DNA from 4 places in the Mesorhizobium sp. WSM4820 genome. Region 4 is predicted to be linked to each of the others. Evidence: predicted binding sites of a transcription regulator. Region 4 holds the regulator's gene; each other region holds the start of a gene.
The links. The regulator LexA, encoded in region 4, represses DNA repair genes until DNA is damaged. The targets are predictions, from matches to a motif close to TGTTCNNNNTGTGTTCNG.
Positions count from the first base shown of each region.

Region 1: a site for LexA is predicted at 1,708-1,725, ahead of AC0L2R_RS11970 (ATP-dependent helicase). Genes of this name have one in related genera too.
Region 2: a site for LexA is predicted at 1,153-1,170, ahead of AC0L2R_RS05050 (DNA recombination protein RmuC). Genes of this name have one in related genera too.
Region 3: a site for LexA is predicted at 2,087-2,104, ahead of recA (recombinase RecA). Genes of this name have one in related genera too.

Region 1 is NZ_JBVVQN010000006.1:77,034-80,471, forward strand. Features, by position in the region: gene AC0L2R_RS11960 (EamA family transporter) at 1-651, shown strand, start outside; gene AC0L2R_RS11965 (dienelactone hydrolase family protein) at 652-1,557, opposite strand; gene AC0L2R_RS11970 (ATP-dependent helicase) at 1,766-3,438, shown strand, end outside.
Region 2 is NZ_JBVVQN010000002.1:342,835-346,272, reverse strand. Features, by position in the region: gene AC0L2R_RS05050 (DNA recombination protein RmuC) at 1-1,119, opposite strand, end outside; gene def (peptide deformylase) at 1,225-1,770, shown strand; gene AC0L2R_RS05040 (plasmid stabilization protein) at 1,865-2,170, shown strand; gene fmt (methionyl-tRNA formyltransferase) at 2,200-3,135, shown strand; gene AC0L2R_RS05030 (GNAT family N-acetyltransferase) at 3,132-3,438, shown strand, end outside.
Region 3 is NZ_JBVVQN010000001.1:274,450-277,887, reverse strand. Features, by position in the region: gene alaS (alanine--tRNA ligase) at 1-577, opposite strand, end outside; gene recA (recombinase RecA) at 866-1,963, opposite strand; partial or broken gene AC0L2R_RS01360 (carbohydrate kinase family protein) at 2,240-3,159, shown strand; gene AC0L2R_RS01355 (TfoX/Sxy family protein) at 3,331-3,438, opposite strand, start outside.
Region 4 is NZ_JBVVQN010000004.1:108,474-111,911, reverse strand. Features, by position in the region: partial or broken gene AC0L2R_RS08580 (ComEC/Rec2 family competence protein) at 1-1,118, shown strand, start outside; gene lexA (transcriptional repressor LexA) at 1,112-1,864, opposite strand; gene AC0L2R_RS08570 (molybdopterin molybdotransferase MoeA) at 1,969-3,174, opposite strand; gene moaC (cyclic pyranopterin monophosphate synthase MoaC) at 3,174-3,438, opposite strand, start outside.

The DNA.
Region 1 (3,438 bases), on a different contig from region 4:
CCGACACGGCTGCTGCTTCTCGGTTTTGGCGCTTGCCTCGGCGTGATGAATTGCTCCTTCTACCTGGCACTCGACCGGCTGCCGATCTCGCTGGTCGCGGCGATCGAGTTCGTCTGCACCATCGGCGTTGCGCTGTTCGGCGTCAGAAGCCCGCGCAATCTCGCAGCCCTTGCCGTTGCCGTCACTGGCACCTTGCTGCTGATCGACGTCAAATGGTCAAGCGACCCGATCGGCCTGTTCTGGGCTTTCCTCAACGGCGCGCTGTTCGTCGGCTACATCATGCTTGGCCATCGCGTTGCCCGCGCCGGCGCTGGCGACGGCATCGCCGGCCTGGGTGCCGCCATGGCGGTCGCCTGCCTCATCGTGCTGCCGATCGGCTTCACCGATGCGCTGCCGGCTTTCACGGCGCCGCCACTGCTCATCGCCGCCATCGGCGTCGGCATCTGCTCGTCGGTCATCCCCTATATCTGCGACCAGCTTGCCATGTCGCGGCTGCCGCGATCGAGCTTCGCGCTGATGCTGTCGTTGCTGCCGGTCACCGCCACGCTGATCGGCGTCTTTGTGCTCCGCCAGATACCCAGCCCAACCGATTGCATCGGCATCGCGCTGGTGGTGGCCGGCGTCGCTTTTCACAAACCGGCAAATGCCTGATCAGGCAAGCTTCTCCTTGAGAAAGGCGATCGTCCGGCCCCAGGCGAGGTCCGCCGCGTTCTTGTCGTAGCGAGCCGCCGACGTGTCATTGTTGAAGGCATGATTGGCGCCTTCATAGACATGGATCGTGTACTCGACTTCAGCTGCATCGAGCTCCTTCCTGAAGGCGTCGATACCGGCATTGATGCGGGTGTCGAGTCCGGCATAATGCAGCAGCAGCGCCGCCTTGATCTTGGGCACATCCTCGGCCTTCGGCTGCATGCCGTAATAGGCGACAGCGGCAGCCAGATCCGGCGCATTGGCAGCCAGTGTGTTCACCGTGGCGCCGCCCCAGCAGAAGCCGACCGCGCCGACCTTGCCGTTGCCATCCTCGCTGCCCCTAAGGAAAGCGACCGTTGCGACCGCATTGGCAGTGGTTTGCGCCGGATCGAGCTTGGAAAACTGCTCGCGCGCCTTGTCTTCGTCGGCCGGCGTGCCGCCGAGCGGCGACAGGAAATCCGGGGCCAGCGCAACGAAGCCTTCCAGCGCCACGCGCCGCGTCACATCGCGTATATGCGGGTTGAGCCCCCTGTTCTCATGCACGACGATGACGGTGCCGAGCTTGCCGGACTGGCCGGCCGGCTTGACCAGATAGCCCTTCATCTCGCCACCGCTGCCGGGATAGCTGATGTCCTCGCCCGTCACGCGTGAATCGTCCTCGGCAACAATCGCCGCCCGGGCTGAATTCGCCGCCAGCAGCGGCGCGATTGCGGCGGCCGCCGCACCTGATCCGGCAAGCCTGGTCAATTGTTCCATGAAGCGCCGCCGGTCGAGCGTCAGATGCGTGTATTCGTCATACGCATCTATCATAGCCTGGGTAATGGCGGGTCTGTTGACGGCGGGGCTGGCAGGGCTCGGTTTTGTCATGGCGCTCTCCTCGGCTTCGGGAATATGTCCGCCGCGCAAGATAGGGTCGAGGGCTGCATGGTCCAATCACGGATCAGTGAGGCCCAGCATGCAGTGCTCCACGACGTCGGTGGGTTAAATATACCCATTTGTAGGTTCCGGCGCTGGACAGAGAACAAAACGGAGACACTTCTGGCCTTTCGCTGCCGAATCACTACATTCGGGGGAGATGTCCGGCTTTTCGGAAGATATGCCTTTTTTTGATGAACCGAACGCGCGGCCCGTGGCCCCGTCGGGCATTGCTGCGCGCGCCATGGCTGCCCGCAGCGGCCATGCCAATGCGCCCGATTATCTGAACGGGCTCAACCCCGAGCAGCGGCTGGCGGTGGAAACCACCGAGGGTCCGGTTCTGGTGCTGGCCGGCGCCGGCACCGGCAAGACGCGCGTCCTGACCACCCGCATCGCTCACATCCTCGCCACCGGCAAGGCCTTCCCGTCGCAGATCCTCGCCGTCACCTTCACCAACAAGGCGGCGCGCGAGATGAAGCAGCGCATCGGCCTGCTGATCGGCGAAGGCAATGTCGAAGGCATGCCGTGGCTCGGCACCTTCCACTCGATTGGAGTTAAGCTGCTGCGCCGCCACGCCGAACTTGCCGGGCTCAGATCCGACTTCACCATTCTCGACACCGACGACGTCGTGCGCCTGATCAAGCAGCTCATCCAGGCCGAAGGACTGGACGACAAACGCTGGCCGGCCAAGCAGTTCGCCCAGATGATCGACGGCTGGAAGAACAAGGGGCTTGGCCCCGCCGAGATTGCCGAGGGCGACGCCCGCGCCTTCGCCAACGGCAAGGGGCGTGAACTCTACAAGGCTTACCAGGAGCGGCTGAAGACGCTGAACGCCTGCGACTTCGGCGATCTCCTGTGCCACCCGATCCGTATCTTCCGCGCCAATCCGGACGTGCTGAAGGAATACCACAAGCGCTTCCGCTACATCCTTGTCGACGAGTACCAGGATACCAACACCGCCCAGTACATGTGGCTGCGGCTGCTGGCGCAACGGCCGGACGCCGGACGCACTTCTACGTCGACAGGTTTGCGAACGGCCGAAGGCCGCAAGCCCGACCGGGCGTCGGCCGGCCAGGCCGCCCCCGCGGAGGCCAGCGAGCGAAGCTCGCGCGCGGCCGTGAGCGATAGCAAAGTCAACATCTGCTGCGTCGGCGACGACGACCAGTCGATCTATGGCTGGCGCGGGGCCGAAGTCGACAACATCCTGCGCTTCGACAAGGATTTCCCCGGCGCCACGATCATCCGTCTGGAACGCAACTACCGCTCCACCGCGCACATCCTCGGCACCGCCTCCCACCTCATCGCCCACAATGAAAGCCGCTTCGGCAAGACGCTGTTCACCGAAAAGATCGCCGAGGACGACGAGAAGGTGCATGTCCATGCCGCCTGGGATTCCGAGGAAGAGGCCCGCGCCGTTGGCGAAACCATCGAGGCCTACCAGCGGCAGAAGCACAATCTCAACGATATGGCCATTCTTGTCCGCGCGTCCTTCCAGATGCGCGAGTTCGAGGACCGCTTCGTCACCCTTGGCCTCAACTACCGCGTCATCGGCGGCCCGCGCTTTTACGAGCGCCTCGAAATCCGCGACGCCCTGGCCTTCTTCCGCGTCGTCGCGCAAGGCGCAGACGACCTCGCCTTCGAGCGCATCGTCAATGTGCCGAAGCGCGGGCTGGGCGAAGCCACCATCCGCCAGATCCACGACACCGCCAGGGCGCTGCGCATCCCGATGCTGGAGGCTGCAGAAAAACTCGCTGAGAGCGACGAGCTGAAGCCAAAGCCGCGCGCAGCGTTGCGCGAGGTCGCCGCCAATTTCGAGCGCTGGCAGAAGGCGCT
Region 2 (3,438 bases), on a different contig from region 4:
CTTCTGGCCGCGCTTGGTCACCTTCGAGGTCGAGACGAGAATATCGTCGATATCCTTGGCCGACTGGCCGAAATGGCTCTGCAGCTTGCGCACCCGCTCGTCGAGGCGCGAGACATCCTCCATCAGCCGGATGACTTCGCCCTGGATCAGATGCGCCTGCTCGCGCATGCGGGCGTCCTTGAGAATCGCCTGGATGACCTGAATCGACAGCATCAGCAGCGACGGCGAGACGATGACGATGCGGGCGCGGTGCGCCTTGTGGACAATCCCCTCGAAATTCTCGTGGATCTCGGCGAATACCGATTCCGACGGCACGAACATGAAGGCGGTGTCCTGCGTCTCGCCTTGGATCAGGTATTTGTCGGAAATATCGCGGACATGCACCTCGATATCACGCCGAAACGCTTGTGCGGCGACCTTCTGCAAATCGACGCCTTCGGCGGCACGGATGGCATTCCAGGCTTCCAGCGGAAACTTGGCGTCGATGGCGAGTGCGGGCGCGCCGTTCGGCATCTTCACCAGGCAGTCGGGCCGGCTGCCGTTCGACAGGGTCGCCTGGAATTCATAGGCGCCGTGCGGCAGGCCGTCGGCGACAATCGCCTCCATGCGCGACTGGCCGAAGGCGCCGCGCGTCTGTTTGTTGGAGAGGATTGCCTGAAGTTGCACGACCTGGCTAGCGAGCGACTGGATGTTGCCTTGCGCTGTATCGATGACCGCCAGCCGCTCCTGCAGTTTGGCGAGGCTTTCATGCGTCGATTTCGTCTGCTCGGTCATGGTCTGGCCGAGACGGCCGGTCATCGCGTCGAGACGCTGGCCGATCGACTGCGTGAGTTCGGCCTGCCGCGCCCCGAACACTTCGGCGATGGCGCCCATGCGGCCCTGCATCTCGGCCTGGCTTGCCAGGATGCCGGCCATCCGCGCCTCGGCGTCGCGGGCGTGGTCGGCGGCTTCCGCGGCAGCCACCGCACGCGCCTTGGCCGAGCGCCAGAGCGCGACGACGAGCGCCACGAACAGGCCCAGGAACAGGACCGCGCCGAATGCCAGCGCGTGGCCGAGCGTGATCGTGGTGGCGCCGAGCCGGGCGATCGGTTCGGACAGGATGGTGGTCAGGTCGTTCATATCGGACAGCATAGATGATTCGGCCTGACGACACAGATCAAAACGTGAACGCCGCTGCAAATGCCCCGGTTGACGCTTTTCGTGCGAGGTCTTAGGTGAGACGCCATGTCGATCAAGCCGCTCATCATCCTTCCCGATCCCGTCCTGCGCCAGGTTTCGAAACCGGTCGAGCGCGTCGACGGCGCTTTGCGCAAACTGGCCGATGACATGCTGGACACGATGTATGATGCGCCGGGCATTGGTCTGGCGGCGATCCAGATCGGCGAACCGCTGCGCATGCTGGTGATCGACCTCGCCAAGGAAGACGAGCCGCCGGCGCCGCATGTCTTCATCAATCCCGAGATTCTTGAGAGCGCCGATCAGCGCTCGGTCTACGAGGAGGGGTGCCTGTCGATCCCGGATTACTATGCCGAGGTCGAGCGCCCTGCCGCCGTGCGGGTGAAATATCTCGATCGCGACGGCAAACTGCAGGAGATCGAGGCCGAAGGGCTGATGGCGACTTGCCTGCAGCACGAAATCGACCATCTCAACGGCGTTCTGTTCATCGACCACATCTCGAAGCTGAAGCGCGACATGGTGGTGAAGAAGTTCAAGAAGCTCGCCAGGGACAAACCATCAGGCAGCAAGGCGCCGGGCAAGTTAGTGGGATAGGGCGATACTCGCGCAGTTTGATGCTGAACCTTTCGAAGATGTTGGCGGGACAGCGCCCCTCTACCCTGTTCCAGATCAGGAAATGGAGACGCCGATGAGCGACATGCTGATCAGAAATATTCCCGAACCCTTGAAGCGGGAAATCGAGCAGGCAGCGCGTAAGAGCGGCCAGAGCCTGTCGGGCAAGGCGATAGCTCTTCTGCGCGAAGGCATGGTCGCCGAAACGCAAGCCAGGCTGGAGCCGGGTCTTTCGGCATGGGACGCTATTCGCGCGACTTTCGCTGCTGAAAACGCAATTGGCGATGAATTCGCCAAGATCATGAACGAAATCGAAGCAGAAAGGAAACGCGACTTCGGTCGCCGACCCGCAAAGTTCGCGACTTCGACTGAGCCGACTTAACGCCAGACGAAGACCGGACCCGGAACAAAATGCCCTTGCGCGTCATCTTCATGGGTACGCCCGAATTCTCGGTGCCGACGCTGCGGGCGGTCGCGGATGCCGGACATGAGATTGGAGCCGTCTACACTCAGCCGCCGCGCGCCGCCGGTCGCCGCGGGCTGGAACTGACGCCGTCGCCGGTGCAGCGAGAGGCCGAGCGGCTGGGCCTCGAGGTGCGGACGCCGGTGTCGCTGAAGAACGAGACCGAGCAGCAGGCGTTCCGCGCCTTGCGGGCCGATGTCGCCGTCGTCGTCGCCTATGGATTGCTGTTGCCCAAACCCATTCTCGAGGCGCCGCGGCTCGGCTGCCTCAATGGTCACGCGTCGCTGTTGCCACGCTGGCGCGGCGCCGCCCCTATCCAGCGCGCCATCATGGCCGGCGATACCGAGACAGGCATGATGGTGATGATGATGGAAGAGGGCCTGGACACCGGCCCGGTGGCGATGGCCGAAAAATGCGCCATCGGCCCCAATATGACGGCCGGCGAACTGCATGATCGGCTGATGCACATTGGCGCCGCGCTGATGGCGGAAGCGCTGGCTCGTTTGGAACGGGATGCCCTGACTTTTACCGCACAAGCGACGGAGGGGGTGACCTATGCCAAAAAGATCGATAAAGCGGAGACGCGCGTGGACTGGACGCGGCCTGCTGGCGAGGTCCACGATCATATTCGCGGCCTGTCGCCCTTTCCCGGCGCATGGTGCGAGATCGAAATTGCCGGCCGCCTGGAGCGGCTGAAACTGCTTCGCTCGACGCTTTCGCAAGGCGCCGGCGAGCCGGGAGGAATTCTCGACGACCGGCTGACGGTCGCCTGCGGGTCAGGCGCGATCAGGTTGGTCGAAGTTCAACGTGCGGGCGGAAGGCCCATTGCCGCGCAGGAGTTTCTGCGCGGGGCCAAGCTCGAAAAAGGAACGAAATTCTCATGAGCATGATGTCGATACGCGCGGCAACGCCGCGGGACCGCGAGGCGATCCGCCTGGTCGAGGAACACGCATTCGGCCAGCAGGCGGAGGCCGGCCTGGTCGACGCGCTGGTCAGCGGCGGCGATGCCGTCGTCGAACTGGTGGCGGAAGATGATGGACAGGTGGTCGGCCATATTCTGTTTTCGCGGCTTTACGTGCAGAACGGCGGCAAGAGCTTTCCGGCGGTGGCGCTGGCGCCTCTGGCGGTCGAGCCGTCATTCCATGGCACCGGCATCGGCGGTGCGCTGGTCCGCGAGGCGCATATCC
Region 3 (3,438 bases), on a different contig from region 4:
CCTCGGGGCTGCCGGGAGGGCCGCCCCAGATGTGCTCGCCACGGTCGATGAAGATCTCCGAGCACGGACCGCAAGGTCCGGTGTCGCCCATCGCCCAGAAATTGTCCGAGGTCGGAATGCGGATGATGCGATCGTCGGAAAAGCCGGCGATCTTCTTCCAGTAGCCGGCAGCCTCGTCGTCGGTATGATAGACCGTGACCAGCAGCTTGTCCTTCTTCAGCCCGAACTCCCTGGTGATCAGGTTCCAGGCAAGCTCGATGGCGCGCTCCTTGAAATAGTCGCCGAACGAGAAATTACCGAGCATCTCGAAGAAGGTCAGGTGGCGCGCGGTGTAGCCGACATTGTCGAGGTCGTTGTGCTTGCCGCCGGCGCGAACACTCTTCTGAGCCGTCGTGGCACGCGAATAGGGTCGCTTTTCCAGGCCGGTGAAAACGTTCTTGAACTGCACCATGCCGGCATTGGTGAACATCAGTGTCGGGTCGTTGCGCGGCACCAGCGGGCTTGACGCGACGACCTCGTGACCCTCCTTGCGGAAATAGTCGAGGAATGTCGACCGGATCTCGTTCACGCCACTCATGAATGACACTGCCTTTTAGCTTTAGAGAGAGCCGCCGGCGCGGCCGACGGCAAATGGACATGGCCTTTTAGCCGCCGCGTTGCACCCTGTCCAGAAACACGGAATTGGGCCAATTTGCGGGGCTTGCCGGTCATCTCGTTGCCGGCCTGCCGGTCATCTCGGCGCCACCGCTGAAACGCAAACCGCCGGCGCTAGGCCGGCGGTTCGAACGCAACAATACAGAACTCGATTACATAGGCTGGAGGTGATGCGCGGGAATCATGGCCAAACTCCGGCCACTGCCGAAGCCTACATGGCGCCGGCTTCATCCTCGAAACCATCGTCTCCGCCTTCGGAACCACCATTCTCGAGGAACTTTTCCGCAATCAGCCCGGCATTCTGCCGTAGTGCCAATTCGATTTCGCGCGCCGTATCGGGATTGTCGCGCAGGAACAGTTTTGCATTCTCGCGACCCTGGCCGAGACGCTGCGAATTGTAGGAGAACCAGGCGCCCGACTTTTCGACCACGCCAGCCTTGACGCCGAGGTCAACCAGCTCGCCGGTCTTGGACACGCCCTCGCCATACATGATATCGAACTCGACCACCTTGAAGGGCGGCGCCAGCTTGTTCTTGACCACCTTGACGCGGGTCTGGTTGCCGACGACCTCGTCGCGGTCCTTGACCGAGCCGATGCGGCGAATGTCGAGGCGCACCGAAGCGTAGAATTTCAGCGCGTTGCCGCCGGTCGTGGTCTCGGGCGAACCGAACATGACGCCGATCTTCATGCGGATCTGGTTGATGAAGATGACCATGGTGTTGGAGCGCGAGATCGAGGCGGTCAGCTTGCGCAGCGCCTGGCTCATCAGGCGGGCCTGCAGGCCGGGCAGCGAATCGCCCATCTCGCCTTCGATTTCGGCGCGCGGCGTCAGCGCCGCGACCGAATCGACCACCAGCACGTCGATGGCGCCGGAACGCACCAGCGTGTCGCAGATCTCCAGCGCCTGCTCGCCGGTATCGGGCTGCGAGATCAAGAGGTTTTCGAGATCGACGCCGAGCTTGCGGGCATAGACCGGGTCGAGCGCGTGCTCGGCATCGACGAAGGCGCAGATGCCGCCCTTCTTCTGGGCCTCCGCCACAGTGTGCAGCGCCAGCGTCGTCTTGCCCGAGCTTTCCGGCCCGTAGATCTCGATGATGCGGCCGCGCGGCAGGCCGCCGACGCCGAGCGCGATGTCGAGGCCAAGCGAACCGGTCGGCACCGTTTCGATCTCGACGACCTGCTCGTTTGCGCCGAGCCGCATGATCGAGCCCTTGCCGAAGGCACGCTCGATTTGCGACAGCGCCGCATCCAGAGCCTTTGATTTGTCCACCGTTTTGTCCTCTACAAGCCGCAAAGAATTCTGAGCCATGATACATCACCCCTTGGTCGTCAATGAAGGCCGGACAATCCGTAATCCCTATCAATTTGTACCTTTTTTGTTCTCGATTGGCAAGGGGATACAACCGATTGAAAAACCAACAATATCCGGATCTGTTCTTTTTTTGTTTCGTGTTTTCACCCAGGATGCATCCCGGCTTCACCCGCAGGATTCTGCAAAGGCATCTTCCGAATCGCGCCTCCGGTTGCCGGGTTCCGCCGGACAAAATAGTCTCCACCCGGCAGCAGCAAGGTCATCTCACTGGGCATGATGAAGTCGCCGACGATCCTGGCAGTAGGCGGCGCCTATATCGAGCGGCGCGGCCAGGTTTCGGGCGCCTTCGTGCCGGCGGCGTCGAACCCCGGCACGATGCGCGAGGAAGTCGGCGGCGCCGTCTTCAATGCGCTGCGCCGCGCCGTGCGCCGCGGCGTCTCCGGCTCGCTGCTTTCGGTACGGGGCGGCGATGTTCTGGCCGATACGCTTTCACGCGCCATTGCTGCAGCCGGCATTGCCGATCTTTCCGTGGTGTTCCTCGATCGCACGACGCCGAGCAACACAGTGCTGATCGACGGCGACGGCGCGCTGATCGCCGGCCTCGCCGACATGGCGCTCTCGACCTGGCGCTTGTCAAGCAGATCCGCCGTGCCAAGGTGCGCGAGGCAATCAGCACCGCTGATGCAGTCCTTTGCGACGCAAACCTGCCGTCGGCGGCGCTCGAGCGGCTGGTAGCGCTTGCCGCCGGCAAGCCGGTGTTTGCACTTGCCGTTTCGCCCAGCAAGGCGGCGCGGCTGACGCTGGTGCTTGAGTTTCTGGCGATGGCCTTCATGAACCGGCACGACGCCAGCGCGCTTACCGGCGCCGACGTCGATGCCGACGAGCGTGGCATTGTCGACGGCCTAAGACGCGCCGGCCTGAAAAGCGGCGTGGTCACCGCTGGTGACGGTCCGGTGCTGGGTTTCGACGCGGCCGGCGCCTTCTCGATCCTGCCACCGAAAAAAGTCACGGTCGGCGCCGCCGATGCGCTGGCGGGCGCGACGATGGCCGCCCTGCTGCGCGGCCTGACGCTGGGCGCAGCGCTGCGCGAAGGCGTTGGCGCAGCAATGCTCGCCGTCGAGAGCGCCACCTTCACGAGCGCTATCTTTGCCGAGGCGCTGGCATTCGTGCCCGAGGCGCGCGACCTGGCATGAAATCCTGGATGTTGGCGCCGCCCCTCAACCCACTGCCGGGACCTTCTCCCCGTGAAGGACGGGGAGAAGGGGCTTGGCCGCGACGCCGGCGACCCCTCTCCCCGTCCTTCACGGGGAGGGGCAGCGCCGACCTGAAACGATTATCTTAAACTGAGCGGCTAGCGGACACAGCTATTTGCCGGCCCGCAGCCCCGCTTCATAGGCCCGCCGCGCCCAGACCGCCATCTCATCCGGATCGTCGAAGGCGCTGTCGGGAACGCTCCAATACGGCATCGACAC
Region 4 (3,438 bases):
ATGTCGTTCGCCGCGACTGCGGCTCTCGTGGGCGCCTATGCCGGTTGGTCCGACTATCGTGCCGACAAGGCCAAGGCGCCGCGACAGCGACGGTCACCGGCCGCTTTCGTCACGCGCAAGGTCGTCGCCGGGGCAGGCACCATCGCAATGACCTCCATCATTGCCGGCAGCGCCACCGCGCTCTTCGCCATCTGGCACTTCCAGCGCGTCTCGCCGCTCAGCCTGTTCGCCAATCTGGCCGTCATGCCGATCGTCACGATCGTCATGTTCCTGGCCGTCCTCAGCGCCCTGTCAATGCCTTTCGGCCTCGACGGCCCCTTCCTCTACATGATGGGCAAGGGCCTGACGGCGATGATCGCAATTTCGGGATGGATCTCGGAGCGTTCGCCGATCGATGCAGTCGGACTGATTTCGTTGCAATCGGTTCTGCTGGTGACGGTCGCCCTGGTCATCGCCACGATGGCGACGACGTGGCTGCGGCTTGCCGCACTTCCCTTTGCGCTCGCCGGCCTGCTGACGATTTCCGAGACGCGCACCCCCGACGTGCTGATCTCGGAGGATGCGCACCTGGTGGCGCTGCCGATCGGCGGCGGCGAACTTGCCGTCAACCGGATGCGTTCGAACGAATTCACCACCGACAACTGGAAACATGCGCTGGTTTCAACAACGATCGTCGAGCCGGAGACATTCGAAAAAGGAGATGTGCAGTTCGACATCGCCGACCCGGCCGACCTGCCGCCGGGAGCGCCTTTCACCTGCACTGCCGGCCTGTGCTTGGCCCGGCATCCGTCCGGCGCGCTCATTGCGCTCGCCGACAACCGCAAAACCGCGCGGCCGGCCTGTGCCTTTGCGGATTTGATCGTCATCGACGACGCCACAGCCTATTACAAACCCTGCCGCACCCGCTGGTTCTCGTCGTCACCAAACGGCAGCTCGCTCGCATGGGCAGTGCCGCCGTCTTCTTCGATCCGCTATCGGCGACGACGCGCGCAGAAATCCGTTTTGCCGTCAGACAGCCATACAGGCCCTGGCATGAGCAGCGGCGATTTTCGCGCGAGGCGAGGGGCCTGCCGCCATACCGCAGGGCCGAGAAACCCCAGAAGCCTGCCCTTCAGTAACGCCGGATCAGTCCGACGAGCTTGCCCTGCACCTTGACCCGGTCCGGCCCGAAGATGCGCGTCTCGTAGGCCGGATTGGCGGCTTCCAGTGCGATCGAGGCACCTTTGCGGCGGAATCGTTTCAGCGTCGCTTCCTCCTCGTCGACCAGAGCGACAATGATCTCGCCAGGCTGCGCGGTGTCGGCGTTGCGGATGATGACCGTGTCGCCGTCGAAGATGCCGGCCTCGATCATCGAATCACCCTTGACCTCCAGCGCGTAGTGCGTGCCGCCGGTGATCATGTCCGGTGGCACCGAGATCGAATGCGTCTGGTGCTGGATGGCGTCGATCGGCACACCGGCAGCGATGCGGCCCATCACCGGTATGGAGACGGTGGCAACGACGTCGTCGTCATTGCCGGCGGCACGCATGCGCGAAGGTGCCGGCTTGATCTGCCGTCCGAGGCCGCCCTGTCCAAGCCCGCCCTGGCCAAGGCTGCCTTGAATGACGCTCGGCGAGAATTTGCGCGCCGCATTGAGGCCCGGCGCGATCGAATCGGGCAGCCGCAGCACCTCCAGCGCGCGGGCGCGGTTGGGCAGGCGGCGAATGAAACCGCGTTCCTCCAGCGCCGTGATCAGCCGGTGGATCCCCGATTTGGAGGCGAGGTCGAGCGCTTCCTTCATCTCGTCGAACGAGGGCGGAATGCCGCTTTCCTTCAGTCGTTCGTGAATGAACATCAGCAGTTCATGTTGTTTGCGTGTCAGCATCGCGACCCCCAACAGAATCAGAAAAACAAACCCAGAACAAACACTATCTGTTCCAGTTGTGTTCCGCAACCATTTAAAGTTTAATGAATGTGTTGACGTTTTGTTCAGCGTAGCATCAGCACGCTGCAGGCGGCGCCCGCTGCGGCTGCGGGAGCGAATGGCTCGCGCACGACCAGTCCGTTGGCGTCGGCCAGCATTCTGAGCATCGAGGAATCCTGGATACTGAACGGCGTTGCCTCAAGCGTGCCGGCTTCTTCCTTCACCACCGCGCGTACATAGTCCTGCCTGAGATCGTTGGCCGGCATGGCGGCGCCGAGCCGCGCCTGACGCATGTCCTGGCGGAAGGCGCGGCCGCCGAGCCGCGCCAGCAGCGGCTTCAGAAAGAGCTGCGTGCAGACCAGGCTGGCCACCGGATTGCCGGGCAGGCCGATGCAGCGGATGGCGCCCAGCCGCCCGAACATCAGTGGCTTGCCGGGCCGCATGGCGATTTTCCAGAAATCAAGCGCCATGCCTTCGCCGGTCAGCACGTCATGGACGAGGTCATGGTCCCCGACCGAGGCGCCGCCCAGCGTGACGATGACGTCCGCGCCTGCGTCGACGGCTTTTGTCACCAGCGCGGCGATCGCCTCCTTGCGGTCGGGGGCGATGCCGAGATCGAGTGCGCTGGCGCCGACCGAGCGGGCCGCGGCGGCGACGCCATACGCATTGGAGGAGATGATCTGGTCGGGGCCAAGGTCGCTGCCCGGCGGCAGCAATTCGTCGCCGGTGGCGATGATGGCGACCAGCGGCCGTTTCACCACGCGGACCTGCTGGTGGTTGGCCGACGCCGCCAGCGACAATGCCGCCGGATCAAGCAGGCGGCCTTTCTCCAGCAGCGCGTCGCCCTTCGAGAAATCGAGCCCGAGGCGGCGGATGTTGCGGCCTTCAACCGTGGGCGCGGTCACTTCGACCATGCCGCCGCCGAGGTCGCGGACATTCTCCTGGATGACGATGGTGTCGGCGCCTGCAGGAAGCGGCGCGCCGGTGAAGATGCGCACGGCCTGCGCCGGGCCGACTGTTCCGGCAAAGCCTCGTCCGGCCGGCGCCATGCCGATCACCGAAAGTCTCGCGGGCACGGACGCGACATCGTCGGCCCGCACGGCATAGCCGTCCATGGCCGACGCGTTGAATGGCGGCTGGGTGCGGAGCGCCATGAGCGGCTCCGCCAGCACGCGGTCGGCGGCATCCATCAGGGCGACGCTTTCAGCCTGCAAGGGCGCAGCATCCGCAAGCAGGTGCTCGAGCGCCTCGGCGACCGCCAGCAGCGCCATTATTGGCCTGCCCCCTGGGCATCCGCCTTGTAGTCGCCGGATTTGCCGCCGGTTTTTTCCACCAGCCTGATGCCGGAGATCGCCATGCCGCGATCGACCGCCTTGGCCATATCATAGATGGTCAGGCAGGCGACCGAGACGGCGGTCAGCGCTTCCATCTCGACGCCGGTCTTGCCGGTGACGCGGGCCAGCGCCGTGACCTTCAGGCCGGGCACCGTCGCGTCAGGTTCGATGTCTACCGATACCTTGGTCAACAGCAGCGGA